DNA from 4 places in the Arthrobacter sp. UYP4 genome. Region 3 is predicted to be linked to each of the others. Evidence: riboswitches for the same ligand, from Rfam matches in the RefSeq annotation. Region 3 holds a riboswitch; each other region holds the start of a gene.
The links. Region 3 has a riboswitch for S-adenosylmethionine ahead of AC0Z9V_RS02335 (ABC transporter substrate-binding protein). Riboswitches for the same ligand answer to the same signal wherever they lie in the genome.

Region 1 (4,122 bases), on a different contig from region 3:
CCAGCTGTCCATCCCCTCAGCGTAGGCGTCCGGAGAGCGTGCGCGGCCCACGGACCGCGCACGCTCTCCGGTCCGCTACGGCCGTACGGGCGCGCTGGCGTTCGCGATCAGGTCCAGCGCCTGCTCGGGGAACCAGGCACCGGCCGCAGGATCCACGCGGCCCCACTCCGGGTCCATGCCCCCGTTGTCCGTCAGGCCGCGACTGCACTCCCCGTCGGACTCTCCCGGGACCTTGATCCAGAGGAAGGCGTCGGCGAGTTCGTTGCCCGTGTCGGAGGTCGGGAGGTAGCCGAGTCCGCGGCCCGGAGGATTGCACCAGACCTGGGGATCCGGGTAGGCGACCGACGGGACCCAGGGGCCCCGTCCGTTCCGGCTCGTGTCGATCACGAAGTGTGCGAGCTCGTCCGACGACGGTGCGTTCGGAGCACCGGCGACGTGCTGCGCGTACCACGCGTCCGTCAGCCCCCAGGTGGAGAAATCGGCGGGCGAGGCCGGGTAGTACTGGCTGGCGCAGGATCCGTAGGCCCCGGGGTCGATCTCGGTGGCGTAGTGGATGCACTGCGACACCCAGCTGCCGAACTTCAGCTGCCGCTCGGTGAGCTCGTAGTTGGAGACGTTGAGGAAGAAGCCGTCGGCCTTCTGTACGCCGGCCTTCACGAGCCGGCTCGAGATCTCGCCCGTACCGAGCCAGGCGCTGTGGGTGCCGTCGAGGTAGACCTTGGTGTCGGGCAGTGCCTTGAGGCGGTCCACCGCATAGTTGAGCATCTCGAAGCGTTCCGCTGCAGCGCTCGCGGCGTCCGCCTCTGCCGGCTGGCACCACTCGAGGGCGCCGTCGAGCCCGCGGTACCAGGGGATGATGCCGAGGCCGTCCGGTTCGAGGATCACCATCGCCGCCCTGTCCTGGATCCCGGCGGCGAGCGCGTCGATCCAGGCCTTGTAGCCAGCGACGTCGGTCGCGCCACCGGCGGAGTACTGCGAGCAGTCGCGGAACGGCAGGTTGTAGGCCGCCAGCACGGGGACCTGCCCCTTGCCCGCGGCGCGGTGCGTCGTGTTGCGCACCTGCTGGGTGACGGCCTTCGGATCGCTCCCGGTGACCCAGACGGCCTGCGGCGTCGAGACCATGGCACCGAGGCTGTCGGCGGTGGCACGATCACCCGAGGCTCGCAGGTCGGCGATCTGCCGGTGGGCCTCGTGGTAGTGGCTCTTCTCCGGGATGTAGAACCCGGTGGCCGTCGTTCCGTCCGGGCTGTCCGGCCCACCCTTCTGGCCCTGGGCCACGGCGGGCAATGCGGAGAATGCGGTGGACGCGAGGACCCCGGCCAGGGCCAGGGTCATGGCGCACGTTCTGGAAATGCTGAGCATCATTGCTCCTCATGTCGATGGGTATCGGGCGGAGTAGCCCGAGCAGGAGACGCCGCCTATCCCCATGGAAGCGCTCCCACGGCCAGTCTTCGGTGGATGCCGGAACTTTTGTCAAGGTACTCAGCACACTGATCGCTGCGGTGGGCTTCTCCATGCGGAGACACATTGTTTGGAGCTGCGGCGCCTCTGGTGTCACACTCGTCGTGACCATCCCGAGCGGCTGAGAGATCTGGCTCACTGACGCCGCAGCAACCCTGGCCTCCGCGTCCCCGCGGCGACATTAGGGTGCTACTGCCAGACCGATGGAGGAAACCATGAGCGTCGCCGACCTTTCCACCCCTCTGAAATTCGCCTACTGGGTCCCCAACGTCAGCGGTGGCCTGGTCGTCTCGACCATCGAGCAGCGGACCAGCTGGGACTTCGACTACAACAAGAAGCTCGCGCGGATCGCCGAGGACGCCGGGTTCGAATACGCACTGTCGCAGACCCGCTACGCAGCGTCCTACGGTGCCGACAAGCAGCACGAGGCGACGAGCTTCTCCCTCGCCCTGCTGGCCGCGACCGAGAAGCTGAAGGTCATCGCCGCCGTCCACCCGGGCATGTGGCACCCCGGGGTGCTCGCGAAGTACATCATCACCGCCGACCACATCTCGAACGGCCGCGCAGCCGTCAACATCGTCTCCGGCTGGCTGAAGGACGAATTCATCAACTTCGGCCTCGACTGGCTCGAGCACGACGAGCGCTACGTCCGCACCGAGGAGTTCATCCGCGTGCTGCGCGGACTGTGGACGGAGGAGGGCTACAGCCAGGCCGGCAAGTACTACACCATCAAGGACTTCACGCTGAGCCCGGCCCCGGTCGCCGTGCCGGGCCGCCCCCACCCCGAGATCTTCTTCGGCGGGAACTCGACGGCGGCCCAGGCCACGGCCGGCCGCGTGGCGGACTGGTACTTCTCGAACGGGAAGGACCTCGAAGGCTTCAAGGACAACATCGCCGGCGTCCGGGCCTCCGCCGAGCAGGCCGGCCGCCGTCCCCGCTTCGGGCTGAACGGGTTCGTGATCGCCCGCGACTCCGAGAAGGAGGCCCGCGACACGCTCCGCGAGATCGTCGAGAAGGCCCACCGCCCCGCCGTCGAGGGATTCCGCGACGCCGTCCAGGAAGCCGGACCGTCCACGAAGGACGGCAAGGGCATGTGGGCCGACTCGACGTTCGAGGACCTCGTGCAGTACAACGACGGCTTCAAGACCCAGCTCATCGGCACGCCCGAGCAGATCGCCGAGCGCATCGTGGAGTACAAGAAGATCGGCGTGAACCTCCTGCTCACCTGCTACCTCCACTTCCAGGAGGAGGTGGCGGCGTTCGGCACGGACATCCTCCCGATCGTGCGTGAGCTCGAGGCCGACGCCGCCCGCGCCGCGGGAGTGGAATTCGATCCGGACGGCACACTCGCCGTCCCCAGCAAGGCAGGTGTCTGATGGCAGAACGTTCCTTCGGTTTCCGTACGCGCGCACTCCACGCCGGCGGCACTCCCGATGCCACCCACGGCGCGCGCGCCGTACCGATCTACCAGACGACGTCCTTCGTCTTCAAGGACACCAACGACGCCGCCAACCTGTTCGCGCTGCAGAAGTACGGCAACATCTACTCGCGCATCGGCAATCCCACCGTCGCGGCGTTCGAGGAGCGCATCGCCTCCCTCGAGGGCGGCATCGGGGCGGTGGCGACGGCGTCGGGCATGAGCGCCGAGTTCATCACCTTCGCCGCGCTCTGCCAGGCGGGCGACCACGTCGTAGCCGCATCGCAGCTGTACGGCGGAACGGTCACCCAACTCGACGTCACGCTGCGCCGCTTCGGCATCGAGACCACCTTCGTCCCCGGGACCGACCCCGCGGACTACGCGGCCGCCATCCGCGAGAACACCAAGGCCGTCTACGCCGAGGTCATCGCGAATCCCTCGGGTGAGATCGCCGACCTCGCAGGCCTGGCGAAGGTGGCCCACGACGCCGGGATCCCCTTCATCGTCGACTCGACGCTCAGCACGCCCTACCTCGTGCGGCCCATCGAGCACGGAGCGGACATCGTGATCCACTCGGCCACCAAGTTCATCGGCGGGCACGGCACCACCCTGGGTGGCGTCATCGTGGAGAGCGGCCGGTTCGACTGGGGCAACGGCAAGTTCCCCATGATGACCGAGCCGGTCCCCTCCTACGGCAACATCCAGTGGTGGGCGAACTTCGGCGAGTACGGCTTCCTGACGAAGCTCCGCACGGAGCAGTTGCGCGACATCGGGCCGTCGCTGTCGCCGTCGTCGGCGTTCCAGCTCCTACAGGGCGTGGAGACCCTCGCGCAGCGGCTCGACGAACACCTCGAGAACGCGCAGGCCGTCGCGGAATGGCTGCAGGCCGATCCGCGCGTCGAGTACGTCAACTACGCCGGTCTTCCCACCCATGTCCACCACGAGCGTGCGAAGACGTACCTGCCGCAGGGCCCCGGCTCCGTGTTCAGCTTCGGCATCAAGGGCGGCCGCAAGGCGGGCCAGAAGTTCATCGAGTCGCTGCAGCTCGCCTCGCACCTCGCGAACGTTGGCGACGCGCGCACCCTCGTGATCCATCCGGGCTCGACGACCCACCAGCAGCTCTCCGCCGAGCAGCTGGTGGCGGCGGGCGTCCCCGAGGACCTCGTGCGCATCTCGGTGGGCCTGGAGGACCTCGACGACATCCTGTGGGACCTGGACCAGGCCCTCGACATCGCCGTGGATTC
Region 2 (4,122 bases), 260 kb from region 3:
CGGCAGCATCTCCGGAGCCGCGTACTCGTTCTACCCGTCCGGCGTCACGGGCCTGCGACGCCTCGGCGGTGTCCACAACCTCGAGGTGCTCCCGGACCACCAGCGGCGCGGGCTCGCCACGGCCCTGCTGAGCGCCACGGCGCGGGCCGCACTGCAGGCCGGTGCGGTGGACCTCGCCGTCAACGCCACACCGCAGGGCTACGAGTTCTTCTCGAAGCGGGGCTTCACACTGCTCGGACGCGGCAGGACCTACGCGCTGCACCTCTGACCGGCTGCGGCCCGACGGTGGACGCATGACAGCCGAGCCGCGTCCCCCTCCACCGCCGACGGTGATGTCGGAGGTGCGTGGGCCCGGTCCCGGCGGGACCGCGCCCGGGCGTTCGGGGCGACGGCCGAGGACATCCTCGGGGACCTCCTCGGGGACCGCGAGGCCCCGCGAGGCACTGACGCCGTCGCCGCCTCCGCGGGAAACGGCAGAGGACCGCGGCCTGCCGGCCGCGGTCCTCTGCACTGCCCGTGCTGTGCTGCTACCAGCCGCGCTCGGCGAGGCGGTGCGGCTGCGGGATCTCGTCGACGTTGATGCCGACCATGGCCTCGCCCAGACCGCGCGAGACCTTGGCGATCATGTCCGGATCGTCGTGGAACGTGGTCGCCTGGACAATCGCGTTGGCGCGTTCGGCCGGGTTGCCCGACTTGAAGATGCCGGAGCCGACGAAGACGCCGTCCGCGCCGAGCTGCATCATCATGGCCGCGTCCGCCGGGGTCGCGATGCCGCCGGCGGTGAAGAGGACCACGGGGAGTCGACCGGCGGAGGCGACCTCCTTCACCAGCTCGTAGGGCGCCTGGAGTTCCTTCGCGGCGACGTACAGCTCGTCCTCGGCCATGGAGGAGAGGCGGTTGAGCTCCGCGCGGATGGTGCGCATGTGCATCGTGGCGTTCGAGACGTCGCCGGTGCCGGCCTCGCCCTTCGAGCGGATCATCGCAGCGCCCTCGGTGATGCGCCGCAGTGCCTCACCGAGGTTGGTCGCACCGCAGACGAAGGGGACGGTGAACTTCCACTTGTCGATGTGGTTCGCGTAGTCGGCGGGCGTGAGGACCTCGGACTCGTCGATGTAGTCGACCCCGAGGGACTGCAGGACCTGCGCCTCCACGAAGTGGCCGATCCGGGCCTTGGCCATGACCGGGATGGAGACAGCCTCGATGATGCTGTCGATCATGTCGGGATCGCTCATGCGGGACACGCCGCCCTGGGCGCGGATGTCCGCGGGAACCCGTTCGAGCGCCATGACCGCTACCGCACCGGCGTCTTCGGCGATGCGGGCCTGCTCTGCTGTGACGACATCCATGATGACGCCGCCCTTGAGCATTTCGGCCATCCCGCGCTTGACCCGGTTGCCGCCGGTCTGTGCTGTGGTTGCCGAATTGTCTTCAACGGTGGACACGACTTGCCCCTAAAGGTAGATAAAAGCTGACCCTTCATGATACGCCGCCGCAGGACGCCCTTCCGGTCGCGGCCGCCGCCCCGGTCCCGGCCGTTCCCGCGGGCTCCGGACCCCGGCGCGGGACCGCGCACGTCAGCGATCCGACAGCGATCCGGCAGCGATCCGGCAGCGTCACACGGCGTCACGCGGCGGAATGCCGCGTCTTCCTGCTGGAAAGCGGACGATATGCCGCCTACGCTCGGAGCCACAGATCAAGAGTTCCGACGCGAAGCCCTGGCTCGTCGGACGGCAACCCCCTCCGTGGCGGGGTGCCCCAGGTGAAGATCCGGCCCCGTGCATCAGCGCGGGGCAAGCACGGCGCGGACCTCCAGCGGTTCCGCGTCCCGTCGATGGGACATCCATGTCGTACATCTGCCTGCTGCTCTCGGGAGCAGCCCTTCTGATCAACGGACTCGGCCTCCTCGGCCGGGTCCCGCCACTGGACGCGGGATTCCTCAATCTCGCGGTCGGTGTGCTCCAGCTCGTCCTCGCCACGGTCGTCGCAGCGACCGGGGCGCCGGATCCAGCCGCGTTCAGCACGGCGAGCGGGATCTTCCTCTTCGGGCTCACCTACCTGTACGTGGGTCTCGGCTCCGTCGCGGGTCTGGGCTCCGCCGGCGTCGGCTGGTTCTGCGGGCTCGTCGCCGTGCTCGCCGTCGTCTTCGCGGCCACGTCGCTGGACACCGACCCGCTCGGCTCGGTGCTCTGGCTCGCGTGGGCGGTGCTGTGGGGTCTGTTCTTCCTGATCCTCGCCCTCGACGCCGTCCGCCTTACCCGGGTCACCGGCTGGAGCGCGATCCTGGTCGGCACCGTCAGCACCGTGATCCCCGCCGTCCTCGGCCTCAACGGGGCCTGGCCGGCCGGCGGAGCCTCCGCCGTCGCCGCCGCGGCCGTCATCGGCGCACTGTTCGTCGGCGCCGGCGTCGCCGGTTCCCGTGAGGCGAGGGCGGCCGTCCCCCGGGTCGCCGTCCACGCCTGATCTCCTCGCCCCCGCCCCCGTCCTGCCACCTCTCCTCCCAGCCCCACTCCAAGCCCCACTCCCAGCCCCACTCCCAGCCCCACTCCCAGCCCGATCGGAAGGCCCACCATGACCACCCTGACGCACACCCATCCCACCGCGGACGCCGACTACGAACTCCTCGCGGCCCGCTTCCGACCCCTCTTCGCACGCATCGCGGACGGCGCATCGCGCCGCGAACAGGAGCACGAGCTCCCCCGGCAGGAGATCCGCGCCCTGATCGACGCCGGATTCGGGGCACTGCGGGTACCGGTCGCCGCCGGCGGGTTCGGCGCCTCGCTCCCGCAGCTGTTCCGCCTCCTCACCGAACTGGCCGCCGCCGATTCGAACATCCCCCAGGCGCTGCGCGCCCACTTCGCGTTCGTGGAGGACCGCCTCGTGTCCGCCGGTCCCCAGCGCGACGTATGGCTCCAGCGCTTCGTGGACGGCGAGATCGTGGGCAACTCCTGGACGGAGGTCGGCACCGTCACCATCGGTGACGTGATCACCAAGGTGAGCCCGGACCCGGGCAGCACCCACGGCGACTTCCGCATCAGCGGCACGAAGTACTACTCGACCGGCAGCATCTTCGCGGACTGGATCGACACGTTCGCCCAGCGGACGGACAACGGTGTCAAGGTCATCGCGGTGGTCAGCACGCACCAGGAGGGCGTCACGCACGGGGACGACTGGGACGGCTTCGGCCAGCAGACCACCGGCTCGGGTACGTCCACCTTCGACCGCGCCCGCGTCGAGGCCGGGAACGTCATCGACTTCGACACCCGGTTCAAGTACCAGACGGCCTTCTACCAGGCGGTGCTGCTGGCCGTCCTCGCGGGCAGCATCACCGCGGCCGAGCGGGACGTGGCGCGAGAGGTACGGAACCGCACGAGGATCTTCAGCCACGGGAATGCGCCGTCGTTCGCTGCCGATCCACAGATCCTCCAGGTCATCGGCGAGGTCTCCGCCGCCGCCTACGCCGCGGATGCCACCGTGGAGCGGGCCGCCCGGGCCCTGCAGCACGCCTACGAGGGCGCGTTCCTGGCCGACGAGGTCGAGGACGAGCGCCGGAACGACGTCGCCGAACTCGAGACGGCCAAGGCGCAGGTGGTCCTGTCGGCGCTCGCCACCCGCGCCACGTCCGACGTCTTCAATGCGCTGGCCGCGTCCGGCGTCAGCACGTCGAAGAACTTCGACCGGCACTGGCGGAACGCCCGCACCGCGGCCAACCACAACCCATGGGTGTTCAAGGCGAGGATCGTCGGCGACCACTCCGTCAACGGGACCGTGCCTCCCCGCGTGTGGTCCATCGGTGCGGCGCCGGGCGCAGGCAAGCCCTGAGCGACCTGGAGGACGGGACCGCCCGCGGTCCCGTCCTGCCCGGCCTCAGCCGCGCCGCGCACCGGCCGCCTGCCGCGCCGGGCAGACCTCGCGCCGCTCCAGTTCGTCCAGCACGGCATCGAGTGCCCCAGCGGGCCACCGCGACGACGGCGTCCTCACCGCCCGCTGCAGCGGCGCAGAGGGAGCCGTCCTGCGCTGCAGCAGGAGGAGGTCCGTCTCGGAGACGATGTGCAGATCGGTCGGGAGGAACCGTGTCCCGGGTGTCATGGCGTGTCCTGTTCTGGTGGATGGGTCATCCTCCCT
Region 3 (4,122 bases):
CCGCGGGCCGTCAGGAGCAGTTCGTCCAGGGCCGGATCGTCGACGTAGGACGAGTTCTGGCCGATCCGTTCGCCGGTGATCTCCGAGGAGTGGTACCGGATGAACAGGACGTCGGTGGTGTTGGTGTGCCACACGCCGGCCAGCGCGTCGTAGTCACCGGCGTAGCGCAATTCGCTGAGCTGCGCCTGCGGCAGCTGGATGATCTGGAGGTCGAAGCCGACCTTGCGGGCCTCGCCCTGCAGTTGGACCAGCAGGGGACTCGGCGTCGAGCTCTCCACCGTCGGTACCTCGACGACCAGCCGTCGGCCGTCCTTCGTGCGGAAGCCCTCGCCGTCGCGCTCGGACCAGCCTGCGTCGTCGAGCAGCTGGTTCGCGCGCTCGGGATCGTGGGTGAGCGTCCCCTCGACGGTCGGGTCGTAGTACTTGCTCTCCTTCGAGAGGAACCCGTCGATCGGCGTGTAGGTGCCGAAGCCCAGGCTCTCGGTGACCGCAGCGGTGTCCACGGCGGCGGCGAAGGCCTGGCGGACGGCGAGGTCGTCGAACGGCGCGCGGCTGAGGTTGAAGCTCAGCACGTAGGGGCTGCCGGTGCGGGGGAGGTTCTCGTAGGTGAAGTTCGGGTCTGCCTGGACAGCCGCCGCGTTCTGGGGCGCGAGGTTCTCGGTCAGGTCGTACTGCCCGGAGACGAGGGACTGGTGCCGGATCACCGGCTCGCCGACGAGGGTCACCTCGACGCCGTCGAGATATGCCTCGCCGTCACCCTCGAGCCACTCCGGCGCCCAGTCGTAGCCCTCGCGCTTCGTGTAGGTGATGCTCTGGCCCGGCTGGTAGTCCGCGACGGTGAAGGGGCCGGTCCCGATCGGCTGCTGGCACAGGGTCTCGGGAGCCTCCGCGATGGCCTTGCCCGAGTTCATCCCGAGCCAGGACTGCGCGAGGGTGTAGAGGAACGGGGTGTAGGGGTATTCGAGGTGGGCCTCGAAGGTGTACTCGTCCAGGACCGTGCCGTCCACGTAGGGGGCGATGTACGCGGCGGCGAGCGGTGACTTCGTCGCGGGGTCCCGCATGTGCTCGAAGTTCTGGCCGAGGACCTCCGCGTTCCACGGCGAGCCGTCGCTGAAGGTGACGCCCTCCTTGAGGTGGAAGGTGTAGGTCCTGCCGTCCTCCGAGATGTCCCATGATTCCGCGAGGTAGGGCGCGATGTCCCCGTTCTCGTCCAGCGTCACCACGTTGTCGTAGATCAGGCGTCCCAGGAACTGCTGCTGGGTCGCCGAGATGCCGTGGCCGTCCAGGCACCCCGGTTCGGCCGAGATCGACACGTCCAGGACCCCTCCGGACACGGGCTCACCGGCCGTCTCCGAGGTGGAGGCCGCCGGTCCGGCGCAGCCACTGACAAGGGCCACCAGGGCAACGGCCGATAACGTGGTGAGCCGGCGGACCGGCCGGTGATTCCGGGCAGGGGGAATTACGGATGCATTCATGGAGAATTCCTCTTGAGGGGTCCGGTGCCGCGCACGGCGGAATTCACCGGAAAAGGGGAGAAAGGAGCAACAGGATGCGCTGGACGCGCAGGGCCTGCTAGGGGAGGGGGAGGGCGTTACAGCTCACGGGAGTGCCTTTCGGTGTGCTCTTGCCCGCGCCGGACGGGCACTCACGTGCCATGGCGAAGGCCGCTTCGTCATCCGAACCACCCAGGAACATGGGGTTGGTGTGCGGTCCAGTCGGAGCTTTCCGACCGCATCTCTTGAAGCTGAATTCAATATAGGCAGGGAGACGGGCGGTCCTGCGAATAAGAAGAAATATGACCGGGACGTGCGATACCCGCGCATTGTCCCGTCGAATACCTGGCGGACAGGGAATACGACAGCAGGGGAGCCGGTGCCGCACCTGATTCCGGCATCAGCCGATGACGACGGCCCCGTCGTCGTCGATCCGCCAGCCGGGGTTGAAGGCGATCTCCCAGACGACGTCGTTCGGGTCCCGGACCAGGGCGTGGAAGATGCCCCCGAAGGAGCCGTCGCGGGGCTCCTTGAGGATGGTTCCGCCGGCGTCCGCCATCCTGGCCACCAGCCGGCGGACCTCGTCGGGGCTGCCGACATTGTGCGACAGCGTCATCCCGGACGGTCCGGGCGCCGCATCGAGCCCGACGTCCTGCGCGAACTTGTCGGATCGGAACAGCCCCAGGAGCAGACCGGGCGCCACCTGGTAGAAGATGATCTCCTCCGGGACGTCGAGCGCAGGGGACCAGCCCAATCCGCTGTAGAACGATCGCGCGGCGTCGAGGTCGCGGGTGGCGACCGTGACGAAGTGCAGTTGCTGGTCCATGGCGCGAGCATAGTCGGCACGGCCGGTGCCCTGGGCCTTTTCGGACAGGACCGGGGGGTGCGGAGACACTTGACGCCGCGGCAGGCCTGAGACCGCGACGGTTCTCGGCGGGGAAGCCCACGTCACCCCGGGTGCTCAGGTCACCGCCGACGCCACGTGCCGGCGTCGATCACCGCCCGTGACACGACCACCGATGTCACGACCACGGGGTGAGGGCACGTTCCTGCTGCTCGCCGTCGATGACGAGATCGAGCCGCTCGTCGAGGAACGCGACGTAGTCCTGCACCTCGGCCGCGTCACTCAGGGGGTGTTCGTACTGCCACGCGATGTCATCCACCCTCTTGTCTCCCAGCAGGGCGGAGTACCAGGTCGCGTAGCCCTTGTACGAGCACATGGACCGTGTCGAGCTGGGCTCGAGCGGCGCCACGACGTCCTCGACCGGAAGGTAGTACCGGGCGGGCAGGGTCGTCTCGAACAGCATCCGCGCCCGGGTGGTGTCGGCGAGGATGTGTCCGTCGAGCATCAGCTGCACGTGTCGGGAGGTGCCCCGGATGTCGATGCGGCCGTACGGGTCGTGCGGATGGCTGATGATCTCGTCGTCCTCCTCGAACCAGCTGTCGAAGTCGGCGAATGCGAGGATCACGTAGTCGTCGAGGCCGGGGTCGCGTGCGCGGAATCCGGACGCGACGGCCTCCGTTCCAGCGACGCGTATCCCCACCGGCTCGCCCGCGGTCGTGCGCACGTCGAAGGGGGATCCGCGGGTCCAACACGGGAATCGTCGACAGGTCGGGCAGCATGAATCCGACCGGACCGTTCTCGGGTGGCGGTGGGATGCGGGGCGAGATCTCGGCGCGGATGTCCTGGTACGGGACGGCGTACCCGGGCACGACCCTGCGCGGCTCCCACACGAGCATCGCGTGCGTCGTGTCCACGACGGTCTGTCCGCCGAGCGTGGCGCGGACGCGCTTCGCGGTCGGCTCGTATCTCAGCTTCTGGAGCAGTTGCCCCATCACGTCCCGCATGAGCACACCGGTAGCATCGGTGTCGTGGTTGGCCGGGGGTACGGGAGGGCTCGACATGCACTCACGGTAGACCTGCGTCGCCGCTGCCGATAGAGGCCGATGGCGGCGGCCGCAGCAGGCGCACCGGGACCGAGTACGGCGGATCGGGTGAGCGTCGGACAGGCTGCCCGTACCCGACAGCGACTAGTGGGTGGTGTGCAGGCGGCGCCCGCGCACATGGGCGGGCGGTCAGGGCGAAGAACAGGTCGCGCAGGCCGGGCGCCCACGGCTCCTCGGCTGCTGTACCCCACAACGTGGTGAGGAGTTCAGGATCTTCGACGCGGGCCGCCGGCCCGTTCACCAGGACGGTCCAACCGCTCTGCGTGGTCCTGTCCGTGGAATGGGTCTGGACTGCAGCGTGCTCCAGATGGCTGGTGGCGATGATGCCGTCGGCCCTGGTCCTGACGTACACGCGTTCATCGAGCACGAAGTAGTTGACGGGGAAGATATCCGCAGCCCCTCCCGGAAGAATCCCAGCCGCCCCGTCGACTGCGTGGTCGCCAACGCCCAGCATTGCGACGGCGTGAGTGCGTCCGCGGCATGCATCAGGGCCGAAAACCCCTGATGTGCCCTCCATCAGCCGGACCGGCGGCGGCATCCGCCCAGCACCCGACGAAATCACCTCTGAGCAGATCCCAGCATTCGTGAGCAGCACGAGCTTCCGTCCGTGCAGGTCCTGCGTCCATGGACCGGGAGTACGAAGCGGGCGCCACGCCGACCGGGGTCCGCCGACCCTGTTATC
Region 4 (4,122 bases), on a different contig from region 3:
CGGACGGCGGTGTCGCTGAGGCCGCGGGCACGGGCGCTCAGGACGAAGGGCTGGGCGAGGGCGTCCTCGAAGGAGGACCGCGTGACCTGGGCGATGAACCCGGCGAGCGGGACCGCCAGCGAGAGCGCCGGCAGGACGAGCGACCGGAAGCCGTCGTTGCCCGCGACCGGGAACCAGCCGAGGGTCACCGCGAAGACCACGGCCAGCATGATGCCCACCCAGAACTGAGGGAGGGAGGCGAAGAACACCTCGACAGCACGCCCGGCGCCGTCGAGCACACGCCCGCGGCCCACCGTCAGGAGGGTGAACGCCAGGGCGATCACCCAGGCGAACACGAGGGCGAGCCCGGCCAGCTGCAGGGTGGGCAGGATCTGTGGGCCGATGATCTCCAGGACGGGGACCTTGAAGATGTAGGACACCCCGAAATCGCCGGTGAGGAGGTTGCCGAGGTAGGAGAGGTACTGGACGAGGACGGGCTGGTCGAGCCCGTACTCTGCCCGCACGGCGGCGACCGTTTCTGGTGACGGCGAGGATCCCGCCCCGCCGAGGATCGCGGTGATCGGGTCACCGGGCGTGAGGCGGAGGACGAAGAACGTGAGGGTCACGGCCGCCCAGAGGACGAAGAGGCTGCCGGCCGCACGCTTCGCGATGACCTTGCCGGCGGTACCGGCCGTCGCCGTCGTGCGGGGTGCTGCGCTGAGGGAATCGAGGGAAGAGGTGCTCATTCTGAATCCACCGCCGTGACGTCGTAGAGGTAGGGGAGGGACAGGCTCGGTTCGAGGGTGAGATTGCCGTAGCGGTCGCTCCGCAGCGCCACCTGGCTGGCCTGGTTGTAGAGCGGCAGCTGGAGGGCGTTGTCGCTCACGATCTGCTGCGCCTCGTAGTAGAGGCGCTCACGCTCGGCGGGATCGTCCGTGGCCAGGGCGTCGTTGAGGATGCCGTCGAGCTCGGGGTTGCGGAAGCCCGAACCGTTCGGCACGAAGCCCGCCGATTCGGTGTACTCCGAGGAGAAGACGATCCGCAGCACGTCCGCGGTGTTGGTGTTCCAGTAGTCGGCGCGGAGGTCGTACGCGAAGTTGTTGCCGAGCTCGCTGACGGTCGCGCCGTCGCCGTTCTCGATCAGCACCTCGAAGCCGGCCTTCTTCGCCGTCGCCTGGATCTGCGTGACGAGCGCCTGGTGCGCGGTGGGCCACGCGCCGGGCGTGTAGGGGAAGTGCACGGTCAGGCGCTCGCCGTCCTTCACGCGGTAGCCCTCGTCGTCGCGCTCGGTCCAGCCCGCCTCATCGAGCAGGCGGGCCGCCTCGTCGGGGTCCGGGTCGTAGACGTGCTCGAAGTCGGGGGAGTAGAAGCCCGTGGTGGAGCTCAGCGGGCCGCCGGCCCGGGTCACGGTGCCGAAGTACACGCTGTTGATGCCCGCATCGACGTAGGCGCTGTGCAGGAAGGCCTTGCGGATGTCCACGTCGTCGAACGGTGCCCGGGTGGTGTTGAGGATCAGGTTGGTCGGGTTGCCGGGCCGGTCCTGCAGGATCAGTTCGACGTTCGGGTCCGCCTCGGCCTCGCCGAAGTGCACCGACGGCATGAGGTCGAGGGCGTCCACCTGGCCCGCCCGCAGGAGGCCGTAGCGGGTGGAGTCCTCGGGGACGATGCGCCACTCGATCTTCTCGATGTGCGCCGGCCCCTCGTGCTGCGCATACGGCGGAGCGGAGTTGTAGTCCTCGTTGCGCACCAGGCTGACCTTGGACTGCGGCACGTAGTCGACGATCTTGTATGGCCCGGTACCCACGGGTGCGTTGCAGTTCTCGGCCTGCGGCCGTTTGAGCGCCTCGGGCGATTCGATGCCGAGGAACGGCTGGGCGAGCACCTCGAGGAACGCGGCGTAGGGGCGGTTGAGGGTGACGACGGCGGTGGTCTCGTCCACGACCTCGGTGCCCACGTAGGGCTTGAGGTAGCCGCCGGCCGTGCCGGACTGCGTGTCGGGGTCGATCATGTGGTCGAGGTTGGCCTTGACCGCCTCCGCGGTGAGCTTGGTCCCGTCGGTGAACCAGACGTCGTCGCGCACCGTGAAGGTGTAGGTGAGGCCGTCGTCGGACACGGACCAGTCCGTGGCGAGCCACGGGTGGATGGCCCCTTCGCTGTCCTGGGACACGAGGGAGTCGAGGTAGTTCGCCGCGATGGACGCCTGCGGCATGTCCCCGTTGACGTGGGGGTCGAGGCAGGAGATGTCCTTGCCGGTGGCGAAGACGAAGGTGTCGTCCTCGCTCGCGGCTGCTGATCCTCCGCAGCCGCTCGTGGTGAGCACCAGGCCCGCCGCGACGGCGAGCAGGGCGAGGGTGCGGGGTGGACGGGGAGTGCTGGGGCTTGCTGTTCTCACGCGTGGCTCCTGAATCATCGCCCGATGGAGGGTGATACAGGTCAGCCAGCAGTCGCCCCGGGCGTGCCGGAGCACGGAAGGGCAGACCAACGAAAGCGTGTAGCTTCTCCATCGGTCCTGGCAGTAGCACCGTTCCCCGTTGCTACACGGGGAGGGTTGCTGCGGCGTCGTCGATCCAGGTCTCTCGGCCGCTCGGGATGGTTATGGCTACAGCTAAGCGCACCGGAGGGCGGGGGCGCCAGTGGTGCCCGTCATATTCGGTCACGCGGTGCTCCGGGACGGCTTCCCCCGACGCCCGACAGCTGCACCAGGAGTTCCACCTTGCGGCCGAGCGCGAAGCCGCTGAGGTCCGGCAGCCGCACCAGGTACTCGTCCTCGACCAGCAGGTTCAGGAGCCGGTAGGTGGTCGCCTTCGGCAGCCCGAGGTTGCGGCTCACCTCCAGCCCGGTGACCCCGGGTCCGCACCGCGCAACCTCCTCGAGCACAGCGAGGGCGCTCCGCACCGCTTTGGGCTGGCGGGCCCGCAGGCCGACGTCGTCGGGCCGGTCCGTGGTCATGGGGCATCGCCCGCGGCAGTGTTCCGACCACCTCCGAGCACGGCGTCCTGCGTGGGCACGTCGTAGAGCCCGAGGACGGGGTCGGCCGACCGGTGACGGCGGTGCCACAGGAACCAGAGCAGCGCGGTGGCCAGCAGGATGCAGAAGATCCAGCCGCTCGCACTCCGGCCCGCACCCGCGAGGGTGATCCGATAGGCGACGAGGGCACCCGCGAGTGCCACCGAAGTGATCCCGGCCGCGAGCGCCGGCCGGAGGGTCAGCTCGCCGATGCGCCGCAGGAAGACCGGCACTGCACAGCACGCCAGCAGATAGGCGGTGACGTAGGCGGTGGCTGCGGTGCCGAGGAGCTTGTTCATCGCCTCGCCCGTTCCGAGGCCGAGCAGGATCAGCGTCGCCGGAACGACCGTAACCACGGGCATGGCAGCCAGGACGGCATGGACGGGCGTCCGGAACCGGAGGTGGGCGTGCCCGAGCCAGGCGGGTAGGACATCCTCCCGGCCCATGGTCAGCAGCACCCGGGCCAGTGCGGTGGCGCACGCGAGCGTGCACGCGAAGAAGGACAGCGCGGCGCCGGCGTCGAGCAGGGGGACCAGCCACGGGAGGCCCGCAGCCCGCATCGCGGGACCGAAGACCTGCGACCCGTCGTCGTCCAGCGGGGGCACGGATTGCAGCAGGACCCGTTGGGCCAGGGCTGCCACGACGTACAGCACACCCCCGCCGGCGGCACTCCAGAGCAGCACTCGGGGAATGTTCCGCAGCGGCCTGCGCGTCTCGGCGCCCAGGACGGTGGCGCTCTCGAAGCCCACGAAGGCCATCAGGGCCAGGACGGCGCCCGTCGCCAGGCCGCTGAAGCCCGGGTCCGGCACGGCGGCCCGGACGTCGACGTCGGGCAGGGCCTCGCGTGGGACCGCGAGGAACACGAGGACGATCGGCACCACGAGGACCAGGAGCGCCGCTCCTTCGGCCATGAGCATGGCGAGGGAGGACAGGCGGAGACCCCGGATGAGCAGCCACGTGCAGGTCCCGCCGACCGTGAGGATGACGCCCGCCATCACCGGATCGGCGAATTGCGGCCGGCCGAACGACGCGATGAGGTCCGAGGCGTGCAGCGCGAAGCCGATCAGCGCGAACATCGCGACGCAGGCGTAACCGATGATCAGCGAGCAGCCCGTCGCGAGGGCGACCAGGGGTCGC

Region 1: another riboswitch for S-adenosylmethionine. It lies ahead of sfnG (dimethylsulfone monooxygenase SfnG); the one in region 3 lies ahead of AC0Z9V_RS02335 (ABC transporter substrate-binding protein).
Region 2: another riboswitch for S-adenosylmethionine. It lies ahead of AC0Z9V_RS01095 (AmiS/UreI family transporter); the one in region 3 lies ahead of AC0Z9V_RS02335 (ABC transporter substrate-binding protein).
Region 4: another riboswitch for S-adenosylmethionine. It lies ahead of AC0Z9V_RS11515 (ABC transporter substrate-binding protein); the one in region 3 lies ahead of AC0Z9V_RS02335 (ABC transporter substrate-binding protein).

Annotation. Positions count from the first base shown of each region.
Region 1 covers NZ_JBXAVU010000003.1:195,600-199,721, forward strand. Annotated here, with positions in the region: gene AC0Z9V_RS13090 (hypothetical protein) at 1-12, opposite strand, end outside; gene AC0Z9V_RS13095 (glycoside hydrolase family 6 protein) at 76-1,335, opposite strand; SAM riboswitch class I at 1,567-1,671, shown strand; gene sfnG (dimethylsulfone monooxygenase SfnG) at 1,665-2,837, shown strand; gene AC0Z9V_RS13105 (O-acetylhomoserine aminocarboxypropyltransferase/cysteine synthase family protein) at 2,837-4,122, shown strand, end outside.
Region 2 covers NZ_JBXAVU010000001.1:239,111-243,232, reverse strand. Annotated here, with positions in the region: gene AC0Z9V_RS01105 (GNAT family N-acetyltransferase) at 1-268, shown strand, start outside; gene pdxS (pyridoxal 5'-phosphate synthase lyase subunit PdxS) at 528-1,442, opposite strand; SAM riboswitch class IV at 1,692-1,803, shown strand; gene AC0Z9V_RS01095 (AmiS/UreI family transporter) at 1,843-2,460, shown strand; gene AC0Z9V_RS01090 (acyl-CoA dehydrogenase family protein) at 2,569-3,819, shown strand; gene AC0Z9V_RS01085 (hypothetical protein) at 3,865-4,086, opposite strand.
Region 3 covers NZ_JBXAVU010000001.1:499,845-503,966, reverse strand. Annotated here, with positions in the region: gene AC0Z9V_RS02335 (ABC transporter substrate-binding protein) at 1-1,475, opposite strand, end outside; SAM riboswitch class IV at 1,616-1,744, opposite strand; gene AC0Z9V_RS02330 (VOC family protein) at 1,894-2,319, opposite strand; gene AC0Z9V_RS02325 (DUF427 domain-containing protein) at 2,516-3,061, opposite strand; gene AC0Z9V_RS02320 (hypothetical protein) at 3,115-3,411, shown strand; gene AC0Z9V_RS02315 (pyridoxamine 5'-phosphate oxidase family protein) at 3,403-3,894, opposite strand.
Region 4 covers NZ_JBXAVU010000002.1:618,234-622,355, reverse strand. Annotated here, with positions in the region: gene AC0Z9V_RS11520 (ABC transporter permease) at 1-725, opposite strand, end outside; gene AC0Z9V_RS11515 (ABC transporter substrate-binding protein) at 722-2,371, opposite strand; SAM riboswitch class I at 2,477-2,575, opposite strand; gene AC0Z9V_RS11510 (helix-turn-helix domain-containing protein) at 2,623-2,928, opposite strand; gene AC0Z9V_RS11505 (APC family permease) at 2,925-4,122, opposite strand, start outside.